Regions from separate parts of the Kitasatospora sp. NPDC059795 genome, predicted to be linked through region 1. Evidence: riboswitches for the same ligand, from Rfam matches in the RefSeq annotation. Region 1 holds a riboswitch; the other holds the start of a gene.

Region 1 (8,771 bases):
TGAAGATCGTCAAGCGGCTGCTGGACGCCGGGGTCTCGCTCCAGAACATCCGGGTGGCCGTCACCCACCTGCAGTCCGCGGACCAGGCCGGGCTGGCGGGCCTGACCCTGATGTGCGACGGCGCGACGGTGTACGAGTGCACCTCCCCGCAGCAGGTCGTCGATCTGCTGAACGGCGGCCAGGGCGTGTTCGGCATCGCGGTCGGCGCGGTCCGGCAGGAGCTGGAGGCCACCCTCGGCCGACTGCACGGCGAGCGCACCGACACCGGCGAGACGCTGCTCGGGCACGACCCGGCCGACGAGCTGGCGCAGCGCCGCAACCGCGCGGTCTGACCGGCCGGCCACGGCCTCGGGAACCGGTCGGGTGGGCGGTTCGTCCACTCCCGTGTGCAGACGATCATGCAGGGGCTCGGGCGGCGCGGACGGTGGCTGCTGACGTGGCGGCCGTCCGGTTGGGGCAGCAGGCGCGGGCAGCGGCGCCGGTTCCAGGCGCTGGTGGTGTGCGCGGTGCTGGGCGTCACGCCGAACGCCTGGCTCTTCGTGACGCAGAACCACAAGATCGGCACCGTGCAGAGCGTGCCGGCCGCACCGGTCGCGGTGGTGTTCGGCGCCGGCCTGATGGAGGGCAGGCCCTCCCCGTACCTGGCGCACCGGCTGGACGCCGCCCTGGAGCTGTACCGGGCGGACAAGGTGCAGGCGATCCTGGTGACCGGCGACAACGGCACCCGCGAGTACGACGAGACCGACGCGATGCGCGCCTACCTGATCGAACGCGGCGTGCCCGAGGTACGGGTGGTCGGCGACTACGCGGGCTTCGACACCTGGGACTCCTGCACCCGCGCGCACCGCATATTCGGGGTGAACAAGGCGGTGCTGATCAGTCAGACCTTCCATGTGCGGCGGGCGTTGGCGCTGTGCCGGGCCGCCGGGATCGACTCGTCCGGCGTCGGCGTGGAGGAGTGGCACGACACCACCTGGCGCTACGGCGAGGTGCGGGAGATCGGCAGCGCGGCGAAGGCGTTCCTGAACGTGGTGGTGCGGCCCGATCCGGCGCTGCTGGGGCGGCACGAGGACGGGGTGGCGCGGGCGTTGGCGGACGCGGCGCGAGGGTAGAGCTCCGGCGGGGAGGGGACGGTCGGGGGGCTGTCGGGCTGCGTGGGGCCGGGCGCGGGCCGGGTGGGGGCCGGGTGGGGGCTCGGTTCGGTGGTTCGGTTCGGTGGTTCGGGCGGGGGATTGCCCGGGGATTGTCGGTGGGGCGCGGGATGATCGGGCGGTGCGGTCCGTGCCGAGCATCATCCACCTCGACATGGACGCCTTCTTCGCGGCGGTGGAGCAGGCGTCCAAGCCGAGCCTGCGCGGAAAGCCGGTGGTCGTGGGCGGTCTTGGCGGGCGGGGCGTGGTGGCCACTGCCTCGTACGAGGCGCGGAAGTTCGGCGTGCACTCGGCGATGCCGACGGCGCAGGCGCGGCGGCTGTGCCCGAACGCGGCGTTCCTGACCGGCCGGTTCGAGGCGTACCGGGCCAACAGCGAGATCGTCATGGGCCTGCTGCGGGAGCGCTCCCCGCTGGTCGAACCGCTCAGCCTGGACGAGGCGTTCGTCGACCTGGAGGCCGGGCCGTACGGGCCGGCGCTGGCCGCCGCGACGCCCGCCGAGGGCGCGCAGCTGGTGCTGGCGCTGGCGGAGGACCTGCGGGCGGACATCGTGGAGCGGACCGGGCTGACGGCCTCGGTCGGGGCCGCCGCGTCCAAGCTGATGGCGAAGATCGCCTCCGAGCAGGCCAAACCGGACGGGCTGGTGCTGATCGAACCCGGCTCGGAGCAGTCGGTGCTCGCGCCGATGCCGGTGCGGGCGCTGCCGGGCATCGGGCCGGCCACCGAGCAGGCGCTGCGGCGGGCCGGGCTGACGAGCGTCGCGGATCTGGCGGAGGCCGGGTTCGAGGATCTGGTCGGGCTGCTGGGGAAGGCGCACGGGGCGGGCGTCTTCCAGATGGCGCTGGGGTGGGACGAGCGGCCGGTGGTGCCGGACCGGGACGCGAAGTCGGTCTCGGTGGAGGACACGTTCGAGGTCGACCTGGCCGATCGGGACCGCATTCTGCGCGAGATCGACCAGTTGTCCGCGCGGTGCGTGCGACGGCTGCGGGCGGCCGGGCGGTCCGGGCGGACGGTGGTGCTGAAGGTGCGGCGGTTCGACTTCTCGACGCTGACCCGGTCGGAGACGCTGCGCGGGCCGACGGACGATCCCGAGGTGATCGGCGCGACGGCGCGGCGCCTGGCGATGCAGGTGGACATCACGGGAGGTGTGCGGCTGCTGGGGGTGGGCGTGACGCAGCTCGCGGACTACACGCAGGAGGATCTGTTCGCGCAGTTGGAGCGGGAGGAGAGGGGAGAGAGGGAGAAGGAAGGGGAGGGGGAGGGGGATGGGGCGGAGGTCGGTGAGGTGGAGGAGGTGCCGGCCGAGCCCGTGGTCCGGCGGTGGTGGCCGGGGCAGGACGTGACGCACCGGGAGTACGGGCCGGGGTGGGTGCAGGGGAGCGGGGTCGGGCGGGTGACGGTGCGGTTCGAGACGCCGTACTCGGAGCGGCCGGGGCGGGTGCGGACGTTTTCGGTGGATGACGAGGGGTTGGAGGCTTCGGGGGCGCTTCCGCTCAGGCCTCCGGCGGTTGAGGGGTAGGGCGGGGGCGGGCGGGGCGGGGTTTTGGGGTGGGGCAGCAGCTCGGGGCGCCTTGGGGTGTGGGGCACCAGGTAGGGGAGGCGAGTTGGGGGAGGGGGGTGGCTGGGCGCGCAGTTCCTCGCGCCCCTGGTTTCGCACCCTCTCGCGCCTTCGGGGCGTGGGGGCGGGTTGGGGAGGCGAGTTGGGGGAGGGGGGTGGCTGGGCGCGCAGTTCCTCGCGCCCCTGGATTCGCGTCCGGTGGTGCAAGACGGACACCCCCCGCCGATGCCCTGGGCGGGGGGTGTCCGTGTGACTCGCGTGTGTCCAGTACGCGAGGGGGACGCCGTCAGGCGTCGGTCTTGGCGAGGGCCGGGGTGGGCTGCTCGGTGGGGGTGGAGGCGGGCTTGGTGGCGCGGATGGCGAAGGGGACGATCGCGGCGACCAGGCACATGGCTCCGGCGATCCAGAACGCGTTCTGGTAGGCGTTCAGGGTGGGGAGGTGGACCGGGATGGGGAGCTTGAGGGTGTCGCCGGTGAGGATCGCGGCCATCACGGCGGTGCCGATGGCGCCGCCGACGGTGCGCAGGACGGCGTTCATGCCGTTGGCGATGCCGGACTGCTCGGCGGGGACGGCGCCGTTGATGTAGGCGGGCATGGCGGCGTAGGCCAGGCCGACGCCGAGGCCGAAGACGGCGGAGGAGAAGTAGATGTCGAACTCGGCGTCGTGGCGCAGCGCCAGGTAGGCCATGGCGACGGCGCCGAGCAGGCCGCCGAGGACCAGCGGGAGGCGGGGGCCGCGGCGGGCGATGAGCAGGGCGCCGACGGGGGCGGCGACCATGGAGCCGATCGCGGAGGGCAGCAGCATGATGCCGGCGTGCAGGACGGTGGCGGTGAAGCCGTAGTGGGTGAGCTTCTCCGGGGTCTGCGCGAAGTTGCTGATCACCATGAACGAGCCGTACATGCCGAAGCCGATGAGCAGGCCGGAGATGTTGGTGAAGGCGACGGCGGGGCGGGCCATCATCTTCAGGTCGACCAGCGGGTGGGCGACCTTGGCCTCGACCAGCAGCCACAGCAGGGCGACGACGGCGGCGACGGCGAACAGGCCGAGGGTGCGAGTGGAGCCCCAGCCCCATTCGTTGCCGCGGCTGACGGCGATCAGCAGGGCGGACAGCCAGCCGGCCAGGGTGAGCGCGCCGAGCGGGTCGGCGCCGCCGTTCTTGTCGACGACCGGGTCGCTGGGCACCCGCAGGATCACCAGCGCGACGGCGGCCAGACCGAAGACCAGGCCCATCCAGAAGATCGACTTGTAGTCCCAGTGCTCCAGCAGCAGGCCGGTGGCGACCAGACCGAGGCCGGAGCCGACGCCCATCGAGGCGGAGATGGCGGCGACGCCGGCGGTGACCTTCTGCTTCGGCAGTTCGTCACGGACGATGGCGATCGCCAGCGGCAGCACGCCGCCGCCCGCGCCCTGGAGCACCCGGGCGACGACCAGCAGGCCGAAGGAGTGGGTGCAGACCGCGAGGCCGGAGCCGAGCACCAGGCCGGCCAGCGAGATCAGCAGTACGGGCTTGCGGCCGCGCAGGTCGCCGAAGCGGCCCAGCAGCGGGGTGAGGACCGCTGCGGAGAGCAGGTTGGCCGTCATCAGCCAGGTGATGTCGGAGCCCGACACCTTCAGCTCGGCGGCCAGGCTCGGAAGGATCGGGACGACTGCGGTCTGGACCACGCTGTAGGCCAGCATGGCGAGGATCAGCGCGGGCAGGACCTTGGCGCTGGTGGGTTTGGCGGCCGCGGCGGTGGGCTGTGGTGCCTCACTCACGGGAATCCTCCGGGTTGCTTCATACGGCGATAGTGCAGGGACTGAAGTAACGATCCAGGGAGATGCTTCAATCTGTCAAATATCTAATGGTTAAACTTTGGCAAAGTCGAAGCCCCGGCCCGCCGAGGCGGACCGGGGCCGGGAGTTGGCGATCCGTCAGACCGGAGAGGTCGCCGGAGACTGCGGCTGCGCGTTCCACGGCTGGTGCTGCCGGGCGGAGGCGTCGCCGTCCGCGGCGGTGGTCGGGCCGTGCACCTCGACCTGCTCGCGGCGCAGCTCCTCGCGGACCACCTCCTCCTCGGTGTACCGCTCCACCACCAGCCGCACCCGTTCCACCGGCGCCAGGTACTTGCGGATCACCGGGCGCTCCTCGCGCAGGGTGACCTCCTCGACGGCCTCGGCGATCTCCTGGTCGCTCAGTGCCGCGCGCTCCGCCTCCGACACCGGGATGCGCTCCACCCGCACCCGCTCGCGCACCAGCGGCACCCGGCGCTCCACCGCCTCGGTGGTCACGTACTTGCGCAGCCGGGTGGTGCCGACGGTGTGCCACTCGGTGGTGATGTCCAGGCGCTCCTCGCGGCAGGTGATCTCCACCGGCGCGTTCTGCTTGCGGGGGTGGTCGGTCCGGGCGGCCGGCTCGGCGGGGCGGGCCGGCTGCTCCGGCGCGGCCTTCGGCTTCGGCGGGGCGTAGCCCGGCGGCGCCGGGGCCGGGCCCTGGACCGGGCCGGGCGAGGCGGAGGCGAGGTCGCCGAAGTCGCGGTCGGCGAAGTCGCGGTCGGCGACCTTCTCCGAGTACTCCTTCGGGCCGGCCGGGGGCGCCGCGGCGAACCGGGCGGGCTGCCGGCCGCCCGCCGTGTCCAGGCCGTAGTAGCGGTACAGCTCCAACTCCTGCTCCGGCGAGAGGTGCTGGCCCACCCCGAAGTCCGGGGACTCTTTGATCAGCGACTTGTCGTACGGGACGTGCAGCTCGTCGCCGGAGAACTCGCTGGTGGTCAGCGGGACGAAGGCGTCCCGGCCGAAGATCCCGGTGCGGACGGCCGCCCACTCCGGCTCCCCGGTCGCGTCGTCCAGGTACACCTCGTCGACCGTGCCGATCTTGTCACCGTTCCGGTCGACCGCCTTGTGTCCGATCAGGTCGCGCGGATCGATATCGGTCTGCACGCTGTCCTCCGGTTGCTGCTCCTGGGAGACCCGTCGGGGGAGCGGTCGGAGGAGCGTGCCGGACCGCTATTCCACACCAAAAGGTACGTAACGGACGGTGTCGCTCCGAGCGCCGCCGTACGGGGCGGTTCGCAGGGCCGTACCGGTGATCGTCCAGGTCGGCGCTGGTACCCTGGGCGGCGACCGCCGAGCCCGCTCGGGAGAGTCCCGGCCCCCTGATTCGAGAGGGTTGCGGGACGCCGAAGGAGCAACCCCTCCCCGGAATCTCTCAGGCATCCGTACCGAGTGGGACCAGGTCACTCTGGAAAGCAGGGCAGGACCGTCGGCACCGAAGCCATCGGACGCTGCTCTCGCCGACGGTGCAAGCCGACCGGGCCACCACCCGGGCGCGCGAAGCTCTCAGGTACCGATGACAGAGGGGGAGGCTGACGGGTTCGTGCGCCCCGACGCTCCCACAGCGGCCGGCCGGCGTGCGTACCACCGCCGGTCCGCGACCAGGAGGCCCGACCCCCATGAACGCCCAGCCGACGCTCACCGAGCTTGAGCAGGCCAGCCCCTTCGAGCACCGCCACATCGGCCCCGACAGCGACGCCCAGCAGAAGATGCTGGCCCAGGTCGGCTACACCTCGCTGGACGAACTGTCCGACGCGGCCGTGCCGGACGCCATCCGCAGCCTCACCGCGCTCGGCCTGCCCGCCGGCCGCAGCGAGGCCCAGGTCCTCGCCGAGCTCCGCGAGCTCGCCGGCCGCAACCAGGTCCTCACCTCGATGATCGGCCTCGGCTACTACGGCACCTTCACCCCGCCGGTCATCCTGCGCAACGTCCTCGAGAACCCCGCCTGGTACACCGCCTACACCCCGTACCAGCCGGAGATCTCCCAGGGCCGCCTGGAGGCCCTGCTCAACTTCCAGACCGCGGTCTCCGACCTGACCGGCATGGCCACCTCCGGCTCCTCGCTGCTCGACGAGGGCACCGCCGCCGCCGAGGCGATGGCCCTGGCCCGGCGCGTCACCAAGGTCAAGGGCGGCGTCTTCCTGGTCGACGCCGACACCCTGCCGCAGACCCTCGCCGTGATCGAGACCCGCGCCGAACCGACCGGCGTCGAGGTCGTCACCGCCGACCTGTCCGACGGCATCCCGGCCGAGATCGCCGAACGCGGCGTCTTCGGCGTGCTGCTCCAGTACCCCGGCGCGTCCGGCGCCGTGCGCGAGATCAAGCCCGTCATCGAGCAGGCCCACCAGCTCGGCGCGGTCGTCGCCGTCGCCGCCGACCTGCTCGCCCTCACCCTGCTGCGCTCGCCCGGCGAGCTCGGCGCCGACATCGCCTGCGGCACCTCGCAGCGCTTCGGCGTCCCGATGGGCTTCGGCGGCCCGCACGCCGGCTACCTCGCCGTGCGCGCCGAGTACGCCCGCAACCTGCCCGGCCGCCTGGTCGGCGTCTCCGTCGACGCCGACGGCAACCGCGCCTACCGCCTCGCCCTGCAGACCCGCGAGCAGCACATCCGCCGCGAGAAGGCCACCTCCAACATCTGCACCGCGCAGGTGCTGCTCGCCGTGATGGCCTCCATGTACGCCGTCTACCACGGCCCCGACGGCCTCGCCGACATCGCCCGCCGCACCCACCGCTACGCCGCCGCACTCGCCTCCGGCCTGCGCGCGGGCGGCGTCGAGCTCGCCCACGAGGCGTTCTTCGACACCGTCACCGCGATCGTGCCCGGCAAGGCCGACGAGGTCGTCGCCGCGGCGCTGGCCGGTGGCGTGAACGTGTACAAGGTCGACGGCGACCGCGTGTCGGTCTCGTGCGACGAGACGACGACGCGTGAGCACCTGGCGGCCGTGTTCGCCGCGTTCGGGGTCTCCGGGGAGATCGCCGAGGACGCGGACGCGCTGCCGGCCGCGCTGCTGCGCGAGGACGAGTACCTGACGCACCCGGTGTTCCACAGCCACCGCTCCGAGACGGCGATGCTGCGCTACCTGCGCCGCCTGTCGGACCGTGACTACGCGCTCGACCGCGGCATGATCCCGCTGGGCTCCTGCACCATGAAGCTCAACGCGACCACCGAGATGGAGCCGATCACCTGGCCCGAGTTCGGTCAGCTGCACCCGTTCGCGCCGGTCGACCAGGCGGCGGGCTTCCTGACGCTGATCCGCGGGCTGGAGCAGCAGCTGGTGGAGGTCACCGGGTACGACGCCGTGTCGATCCAGCCGAACGCGGGCTCGCAGGGCGAGCTGGCCGGTCTGCTGGCCGTCCGGGCCTACCACCGGGCGAACGGCGACACCCAGCGCGACGTCTGCCTGATCCCGTCCTCGGCGCACGGCACCAACGCGGCCTCGGCGGCGATGGCCGGCATGCGGGTCGTCGTGGTCAAGACGCTGGCCGACGGCGACGTCGACGTCGAGGACCTGAAGGCCAAGATCGAGCAGCACCGTGAGCAGCTCGCCGTGCTGATGGTCACCTACCCGTCCACCCACGGCGTGTTCGAGACCCAGATCACCGAGATCTGCGCGCTCGTCCACGAGGCCGGCGGCCAGGTGTACGTCGACGGCGCCAACCTGAACGCGCTGGTCGGCCTCGCCAAGCCCGGCAAGTTCGGCGCGGACGTCTCGCACCTGAACCTGCACAAGACCTTCTGCATCCCGCACGGCGGCGGCGGCCCCGGCGTCGGCCCGGTCGCGGTGCGCGAGCACCTCGCGCCGTACCTGCCCAACCACCCGCTTCAGGCCGAGGCCGGCCCCGCGACCGGTGTCGGCCCGATCTCGGCCGCGCCGTGGGGCTCCGCGGCGATCCTGCCGATCTCCTGGTCGTACGTGCGACTGATGGGCGGCGAGGGCCTCAAGCGCGCCACCCAGGTGGCCGTGCTGAACGCCAACTACATCGCCAAGCGGCTCGCCCCGCACTTCCCGGTGCTGTACACCGGCCCCGGCGGGCTGGTCGCGCACGAGTGCATCATCGACCTGCGGCCGCTCAGCAAGGAGACGGGCGTCAGCGTCGACGACATCGCGAAGCGCCTGATCGACTACGGCTTCCACGCGCCGACGATGTCGTTCCCGGTGGCCGGCACGCTGATGATCGAGCCGACGGAGTCCGAGGACCTGTACGAGATCGACCGGTTCTGCGAGGCGATGATCGCTATCCGCGGGGAGAT
Region 2 (8,771 bases), on a different contig from region 1:
CAGAAGTGCGTTTGGCAAGCAGAGCGTTACGGGGTGGTGCCGAGGACGCCGGGTGGATTGCCCCGGCGCGCATGGTGCGGCCGCACGGAGATGCGCATCGTGCGGTTCATGCTGTGGCGGCGGCACGTTCACCTTCGTGAGGATCGTCTCGCGCTCCGCATTGGGCAGCACTCTCTGTCATGGGATGTACCCGACGGAAGACCCTCATGACGAAGGATGCCTAACTGTGATCTGCCCGCATGCACAACCGTTGCGCTGGCATATCGCTCTTCACACAGGGGTCACACGCCCGTCAAGAGTCGCTTTGACGACACCCCGCCATTGGCGGGGAAACGCCAGGTGGCGCCGGTGGCGCCGCGCGTAGACCCCGGGAACGCGAAAAGCCCCCGCCCGCCTCGGGAGGAGGCGGGGGCGGGGGTTTTCGGACGTTTTGTCAGAACTCGGTCATCGACCCGGGTATCCCGGCCACTGGGGCCCCGGCCAGCCCGGTGCGGGCCCGGACGGTGGTTGCGCTGCGTAACCGAAACCGGTGGGGTAGGGACCGGCCGCGGCCTGCCGGTCGAAGAACGGGCGGGTGCCGGCCCGCAGCCACATCGCCACCGGGTCGAACTCGTCGGCCATCAGCACGGTCGAGACGGCCGGCCCCTCGGGGGCCTGCGCGGCGGCCCGCTGCACCAGCGCCCGGGCGGCCTCCACGGCCGGCGGCGAGGTGTCGTACAGGTCCAGACCGATCGCCAAGTGCGGTTCGCCCAGCACCGGTTCGACCCAGGCCCGCCAGAGCGAACGCAACGGGCGTACCTCGGCGGCCTGTTGGTTCAGCACGGCGAAGAACTGCGGTGCCTGGCCGGTCGGTTCGGAGATCCGCAGCGGCCCGGCCGGCAGCCGGTCCAGGCCGACCGCGATCCGCCGGAGGTCGGCCCACGGCACGCCGATGCCGCCGCCCGGGCGGTGCGGGTCCAGCCACAGGCCCCAGCGGGAGCGGTACAGCGAGCCGGCGATCTCCGGCCCGGACACCACCTCGTGGCCGCGCGACCAGCCGCTGGCCGTCAGCTGCCCCGGCGAGGTCACACAGGGCGCGTAGCCGTGCCCGCCGACGTCCATGTTCCCGTACTGGGCGTCCGGGCTGCCCGGGCTTCCGTGCCAGAGCAGCATCCAGACCTGCCCGTGCGCGAGGGCGCGCAACAGCCCCTCGTACGCCTCCCAGCGCTCCGGTGCGACCGCTCCGAGGGCGCGCTCGATCGCGCCCGGGTCGCCCGCTGCTCCCGTCACGTCGCCGCCCTCTTTCTCGACTTCCCTCGTCCGCCCGTCCACCGCCCCGCGGTGTGCCGGGGCAACCCTATGGGTCGCGCCCGTCAACCGTCATGCCGCCGTACCGGATCCCTCGGGCCTCACGGCCGCACGTAGAAGGGCTGTACCCGCCCCAGCAGCCAGTCCACCACCGGGTCCGCGACCAGGTCGAGCAGCACCAGGTGGACGCCCCAACTCGGCGGCGCGGTTCCGAGCGCCCGGCCGAGCGCGAGGTTGACGTCGCCGGGGTCGGCCGGGGACGCCGGGTCCAGCTGGACGCCGATGTACAGCAGGGTCGACTCGCCCTCCACCCGGGCCAGCGCCCGACGGGCCGTCAGCACGCCCGGCACGGCGGCGAGTTCACCGGTGGCGGCGGCCAGGAAGGCGTACGGCTCCTGGTGCGGCTCGGGCTCCTTGAGCGCCACCCGGGCCCCCTCGGTGACGCCCTGCGCCTCCCAGTCCTCGCCGCGCGGCCCGCGCCGCAGCTCCCCGACGCCCTCCGGCGGCACCGGGATGCCCACCGGCGCCTCGGGGTTGACCGCGACGCCGATGCCCAGCGGCAGACCCCGGGCGAACTCCCACATCGGGGCGATCGCGAACGGGATGCCCGGCGCGTGCTGCAGGTACAGCTCCTGCGAGCTGTACACCGGCACGTAGGGCGCGCCGGCGAGCTCCAGGGTCGGCAGGTCGAGCGAGCCCGACTGCGGATCGGCGCCGGACGGCAGCGGGATCCACACCTGACTGCGGGCCAGCACCTCGATCACCCGGGGCGTCGCCCCCGGGTCGCCCAGGGCCGCCATCAGCACCTGCTCCAGCTCGTTGGCCGGCCAGCTCCCGCCTTCCGGAACCTGACCCAGCGGGAACCCCATCTCGCCCCTCCACACTCACGGTTGCGTTCAGGTTAGCGGCGTCGGCGGGCGGGCCGGTGCGAGTGTGATCCATCCCCACTGCCGCAAGCACCCCGCGGCATGCCATGATGGGCCCGCCCTAACTTCATACCGGCCGCTCGAACCCGCGCGGGAGAGCCGGAACGACCGTCACCCGGTCGCGACCGGCGCCGAAGGAGCAAGTCCTCCCCGGAATCTCTCAGGCCCCCCTACCGCCCGGGCGAGGCAGATCTGGAAAGTGGACACGGCCGTGCCGTGCGCCCACCCACGGTGCAAACCGCCATCCTGTCCGGGATGCGGTGAAGCTCTCAGGTTCGACGACAGACGGGGAGATTCGCCCCAGCCTGCCCGTTTCCAGATCCCGGGAGTCCTGTCGTGTCCCTCCGCCTCACCGCGCTCGACGCGCTGCACCGCTCGCTCGGCGCCACCATGACCGACTTCGCGGGCTGGGACATGCCGCTGCGCTACGGCAGCGAGCGCGAGGAGCACCTCGCGGTCCGTACCAAGGCCGGCCTGTTCGACCTGTCGCACATGGGCGAGATCACCGTCTCCGGCCCGCAGGCCGGCGAACTGCTCGACCACGCCCTGGTCGGCTTCATCTCCGCGCTCGGCGTGCTGCGCGCCCGCTACACCATGATCTGCCGCGAGGACGGCGGCATCCTGGACGACCTGATCGTCTACCGCACCGCGGAGAACGAGTACCTGGTGGTCGCCAACGCCTCCAACGCCCAGGTCGTGCTGGACGCCCTGACCGAGCGCGCGGCCGGCTTCGACGCCACCGTCCGCGACGACTGCGACGCCTACGCGCTGCTCGCCGTCCAGGGCCCGGAGGCCAACGGCATCCTGGCCAAGCTCACCGACGCCGACCTGCCCGGCCTCAAGTACTACGCGCTGCTGCCCGCCACCGTGGCGGACCGTCAGGTCTGGCTGGCCCGCACCGGCTACACCGGCGAGGACGGCTTCGAGGTCTTCTGCGCCCCCGCCGACGCCGAACACCTGTGGACCGCGCTGACCGGGGCCGGCACCGCCGAGGGCCTCGTCCCGTGCGGCCTGTCCTGCCGCGACACGCTGCGCCTGGAGGCCGGCATGCCGCTGTACGGGCACGAGCTGTCCACCGAGCTGACCCCGTTCGACGCCGGCCTGGGCCGCGTGGTGCGTTTCGACAAGACCACCAACAACGGCGAGTTCGTCGGCCGCAAGGCCCTGGAGGAGGCCGCCGCGGCCGCCGAGGCCAACCCCCCGCGCAAGCTGGTCGGCCTGGTCTCCGAGGGCCGCCGCGTCCCGCGTGCCGAGTACGCCGTGGTGGACGCCGAGGGCGCCGCGATCGGCCGGATCACCTCCGGCTCGCCCTCCCCGACCCTGGGCAAGCCGATCGCCATCGCGTACGTGGACGCCGCGCACGCCGAGCCGGGCGCCACCGTCGCCGTGGACGTCCGCGGCAAGGCCGAGCCGGTCCAGGTCGTCGCGCTGCCGTTCTACAAGCGCGCCCGCTGACCTCCGTCGCCCCTTCACCTGCCTGTTCGAGCAGTTCTTTCCGGTTCGTCCGCCCAGCGGACGGCCGCGCCCTCCCCTCCCGCGATCCTGGAGAATGACGTCATGAGCAACCCCACGCACCTGCAGTACACCAAGGAGCACGAGTGGCTGACGGCCGCCGTGGACGGGGTGTCGACGATCGGCATCACCGCGCACGCCGCGGACGCCCTCGGCGACATCGTCTACGTCCAGCTCCCGAATGTCGGCGACACCGTCACCGCGGGTGAGACCTGTGGCGAGCTCGAGTCCACCAAGTCGGTCAGCGACCTCTTCTCCCCCGCCACCGGCGAGGTCACCGAGGTCAACCAGGAGGTCATCGACGACCCGGCCCTGGTCAACTCGGAGCCCTTCGAGGGCGGTTGGCTGTTCAAGGTCCGGGCCACGGCCACCGACGAGCTGCTCGACGCCGACGGCTACACCGCCTTCACCGGCGCCTGACCGGGAGACCCCCTCATGACGGTTCTCAACCAGTCCCTCCACGCGCTCGACCCGGAGATCGCCGCCGCGGTCGACGCCGAGCTGCACCGCCAGCAGACCACCCTGGAAATGATCGCCTCCGAGAACTTCGCCCCGGTGGCGGTCATGGAGGCCCAGGGCTCGGTGCTCACCAACAAGTACGCCGAGGGCTACCCCGGCCGCCGTTACTACGGCGGCTGCGAGCACGTCGACGTGGTCGAGCAGATCGCGATCGACCGGGTCAAGGAGCTGTTCGGCGCCGAGCACGCCAACGTGCAGCCGCACTCCGGCGCGCAGGCGAACGCCGCGGCGATGTTCGCGCTGATCCAGCCGGGCGACACCATCCTGGGCCTGAGCCTGGCCCACGGCGGTCACCTGACCCACGGCATGAAGATCAACTTCTCCGGCAAGCTCTACAACGTGGCCGCGTACCACGTGGACGAGAAGACCGGCCAGGTCGACATGGCCGAGGTCGAGCGCCTCGCCAAGGAGCACCAGCCCAAGCTGATCATCGCCGGCTGGTCCGCCTACCCGCGCCAGCTGGACTTCGCCGAGTTCCGCCGCATCGCGGACGAGGTCGGCGCCCTGCTGATGGTCGACATGGCGCACTTCGCCGGCCTGGTCGCCGCCGGTCTGCACCCCTCCCCGGTGCCGTACGCGGACGTGGTCACCACCACCACCCACAAGACCCTGGGCGGCCCGCGCGGCGGCGTCATCCTGTCCAAGGCCGAGTTCGCCAAGAAGATCAACTCCGCGGTCTTCCCCGGCCAGCAGGGCGGCCCGCTGGAGCACGTCATCGCCGGCAAGGCGGTGGCCTTCAAGGTCGCGGCCACCGACGAGTTCAAGGACCGCCAGCGCCGTACCCTGGAGGGCGCGAAGCTGCTCGCCGAGCGCCTGCTGCAGGACGACGTGACCGCCTCCGGCGTCTCCGTCCTCTCCGGCGGCACCGACGTGCACCTGGTCCTGGTGGACCTGCGCAACAGCGAGCTCAACGGCCAGGACGCCGAGGACCGCCTGCACGAGGTCGGCATCACCGTCAACCGCAACGCCGTCCCGAACGACCCTCGCCCGCCGATGGTCACCTCGGGTCTGCGCATCGGCACCCCGGCGCTCGCCACCCGCGGCTTCGACACCGAGGACTTCACCGAGGTCGCCGACATCATCGCGGAGACCCTGAAGCCGGGCTTCGACGAGGCCAAGGCCGAGTCGCTCAAGGGCCGGGTGACCGTGCTCGCCGCCAAGCACCCGCTGTACCCCGAGCTGTAACCCTTCCCCGCGTCCGCCCGCACCCGGCGGACGCCCGGAAACCCCGGGGCACCGCGCACACTGGAACGTGCGCGGTGCCCCGTTCCATGCGCCGCCCCCGTCCCACCGGACGGACCACTCCACGAGACCAGACAAGGACGTCACCCCGTGGCCATCAGCGTCTTCGACCTCTTCTCCGTCGGTATCGGACCGTCCTCCTCGCACACCGTCGGCCCGATGCGCGCCGCCCGGATGTTCGCCCGCCGGCTCGCCTCCGAGGGACTCCTCGACCAGGTCGCCTCGCTCCGCGCCGAGCTGTACGGCTCCCTCGGCGCCACCGGCCACGGCCACGGCACCCCCAAGGCCGTCCTGCTCGGCCTGGAGAACAACTCCCCGCGCACCGTCGACGTCGACCAGGCCGACCTGGACGTCGAACGGATCCGCGCCACCAAGCGGCTCAACCTGGTGGGCCGCCGCGAGATCGCCTTCGACCCCGACACCGAACTCGTCCTGCACCGCCGCAAGGCCCTGCCCTACCACGCCAACGGCATGGCCCTGTGGGCGTACGACGCCACCGGCGCCGTCCTGCTGGAGAAGACCTACTACTCCGTCGGCGGCGGCTTCGTGGTCGACGAGGACGCGATCGGCGAGGCCCGGATCAAGCCCGACGACACCGCGCTGCGCCACCCCTTCCGCACCGGCGAAGAACTGCTCCGCCTCACCCGGGAGACCGGCCTGTCCATCTCCGGCCTGATGCTGGAGAACGAGAAGGCCTGGCGCACCGAGGCGGAGATCCGGGCCGGCCTGCTGGAGATCTGGGCCGTCATGAAGGAGTGCGTGGCCGCCGGCATGTCCCGCGAGGGCATCCTGCCGGGCGGGCTCAAGGTCCGCCGCCGCGCCGCGTCCGCCGCCCGCGCGATGCGCGCCGAGGGCATCGGCCCCGGCAACGCGATGGAGTGGGTCACCCTCTACGCGATGGCCGTCAACGAGGAGAACGCCTCCGGCCGCCGCGTCGTCACCGCCCCCACCAACGGCGCCGCCGGCATCATCCCCGCCGTCCTGCACTACTACCTGAACTTCATCCCGGGCGCGGACGAGGACGGCATCGTCCGCTTCCTCCTCGCGGCCGGCGCGATCGGCATGCTCTTCAAGGAGAACGCCTCCATCTCCGGCGCCGAGGTCGGCTGCCAGGGCGAGGTCGGCTCCGCCTGCTCGATGGCCGCCGGCGGCCTCGCCGAGGTCCTCGGCGGCACCCCCGAGCAGGTCGAGAACGCCGCCGAGATCGGCATCGAGCACAACCTCGGCCTCACCTGCGACCCGGTCGGCGGCCTCGTCCAGATCCCCTGCATCGAGCGCAACGGCATGGCCTCCGTCAAGGCCATCACCGCCGCCCGGATGGCCCTCCGCGGCGACGGCCGCCACCACGTCTCCCTCGACAAGGCCATCAAGACCATGAAGGAGACCGGCGCCGACATGAAGATCAAGTACAAGGAGACCTCCCGCGGCGGCCTCGCGGTCAACGTCATCGAGTGCTGACGCCGACACCGTCCGGGCATAGCTCGAAGGTCCCGGGTTCCGGGACCTTCGAGGGCTGGTGGGTGGCGTCCGGATTGTGGGATGATCCGGAGGCTACCTGGAATCCTAAGGTTGAGCGCGGCGCACGCCTTGGTTTCGACTTGTTTTTGGGGTAGCGGCGTGCGATAGTTATGCGTGTCGGGCGTGATCGCCCGGCCACTTCCCATCCGGCGGCACGCACCCCCTTGGCTGCCGGATGACGCGCAGGGGCCCCGGACCGCGAACACAGGCGGACAGGGGCCCCGCATCGTTTGTGGGCAGAAAAGAGTGTCAGAGCGCGGTGGTTCGGTCCCGGGTGCGCATCTCGAACCAGACGCCCTTGCCGCGCGGCAGCAGATCGGCTCCCCAGCGGTCGGAGAGTTCGTCGACCACGCGCAGGCCGTGGCCGCTCTGGTAGCGGCCGGTCTCGGGCGCGACGATCAGGCAGGGCAACGCCCGCGAGGAGTCCCGGACTTCGATCCGCAGCCAGCCGGGCCGCCGGACCAGCTTCAGCCCGATCATCCGCCCGCCGGCGTGCCGCACCGCGTTGGCGACCAGTTCGCCGGTGAGCAACTCCCCGACCTCCAGCAGGTGGTGGAGGTTCCAGGCCGCCAACACCGAGAGCACCAGCCGCCGCGCGACCCCGGCCGACTCGGGGCGGGAGGGCAGTCGCACCTCCTCCGCGGCGTCGGGATCGCCGAGCACGCCGAGGAAGACGTGCTCCATCTCGTCCGCGGTCATCCGTTCCAGGTCGGCGAGCACCACTGCGGTGCCGAGACCCGCGGCTCCGGCCCCCGAGGGGCCGTCACCGCGGGTGCCGACCAGAGATAGTGATGCCCGTTCCGCTTCGCCCCATCCCGCCATGGGGCCCATCATTGCGGAACGTGGGCGGCCGCGTACGGACAATGAGCAAACGATCACGGCCCTTCTGGCATATGCCGTCAGCAACCGAACTGGTGCCCGACGATCACCACTTGGCCCAGGAGAGGTTCCAGCCGCCCAGCCCGTTGGCCGGGTCGACCGTCGCGCCCTTGGAGTTGACCACCGTGATCACGTCGCCGACCAGCGTGGAGGCGTAGAACTTGCCCGCCGAGCTGCTCGCGCTGCCGCCCTGGACGTCGGTCAGGCCGATGCAGCCGTGGCTGCCGTTGGAGACGCCGATGACGCCCGCGCCCCAGTAGTTGCCGTGCACGTAGGTGCCGGTGTCGGTCAACCGGATGGCATGCGGAACCACCAGATCGTATTCGTCGCCGGAACCCGCCTTGGTGACGCCGGCGGAGGTCATCCGGGTGGTGCCCTCCATCCCCTCGACGACCATCGAGCCGCCCCAGGTGTCGTAGCCGGGCTTGCCCGCGGTGAACGCGATCGAGTCGGTCTGCTGGCCGTCGCGCTCGACCTTCATCCGGTGGGTGTTGACGTCGGCGGTGGAGATCTGGGAGCGGCCGATGGTGAACGGCTCGTCCTTGTCGACGCCGCCGTACACGCCGGGGGCGGTCTCCACGTCCTTGAGCTTGTAGTGGATGGTGACCTTGGTGTTGGGGTTCCAGTACTTCTCGGGACGGAAGTCGAGCCGCTTCTCGTTGAACCAGTGGCCCTTGACCACGGTGCCGTCAGAGGCCTCGAAGGTGATGCCGGCCGCCACCGCGTCCTTGTTCTTGACCGCCCGGTTGAACCGGACCGAGACGATCATGCCGACGCCGTACTGCTCGTTGTCGGCGATGTTGTCGCTGACGCCGGCGTCCTTCTCGGGGGTGAGGGTGGTGAAGGTGGAGCGCGCGTTGGCGACCACGCTCTGGGGGTCCTCGGCGA

The links. Region 1 has a riboswitch for glycine ahead of gcvP (aminomethyl-transferring glycine dehydrogenase). Riboswitches for the same ligand answer to the same signal wherever they lie in the genome.
Region 2: another riboswitch for glycine. It lies ahead of gcvT (glycine cleavage system aminomethyltransferase GcvT); the one in region 1 lies ahead of gcvP (aminomethyl-transferring glycine dehydrogenase).

What each region holds. Positions count from the first base shown of each region.
Region 1 covers NZ_JBHWID010000021.1:8,952-17,722, forward strand. Annotated here, with positions in the region: gene ACFV4P_RS31410 (MerR family transcriptional regulator) at 1-332, shown strand, start outside; gene ACFV4P_RS31415 (vancomycin high temperature exclusion protein) at 399-1,112, shown strand; gene ACFV4P_RS31420 (DNA polymerase IV) at 1,273-2,670, shown strand; gene ACFV4P_RS31425 (MFS transporter) at 2,996-4,465, opposite strand; gene ACFV4P_RS31430 (PRC and DUF2382 domain-containing protein) at 4,622-5,626, opposite strand; glycine riboswitch at 5,814-5,920, shown strand; gene gcvP (aminomethyl-transferring glycine dehydrogenase) at 6,139-8,771, shown strand, end outside.
Region 2 covers NZ_JBHWID010000002.1:668,585-677,355, reverse strand. Annotated here, with positions in the region: gene ACFV4P_RS06950 (enhanced serine sensitivity protein SseB C-terminal domain-containing protein) at 445-1,269, opposite strand; gene ACFV4P_RS06945 (enhanced serine sensitivity protein SseB) at 1,389-2,156, opposite strand; glycine riboswitch at 2,295-2,399, shown strand; gene gcvT (glycine cleavage system aminomethyltransferase GcvT) at 2,550-3,668, shown strand; gene gcvH (glycine cleavage system protein GcvH) at 3,771-4,145, shown strand; gene glyA (serine hydroxymethyltransferase) at 4,161-5,429, shown strand; gene ACFV4P_RS06925 (L-serine ammonia-lyase) at 5,577-6,944, shown strand; gene ACFV4P_RS06920 (ATP-binding protein) at 7,254-7,826, opposite strand; gene ACFV4P_RS06915 (Ig-like domain-containing protein) at 7,930-8,771, opposite strand, start outside.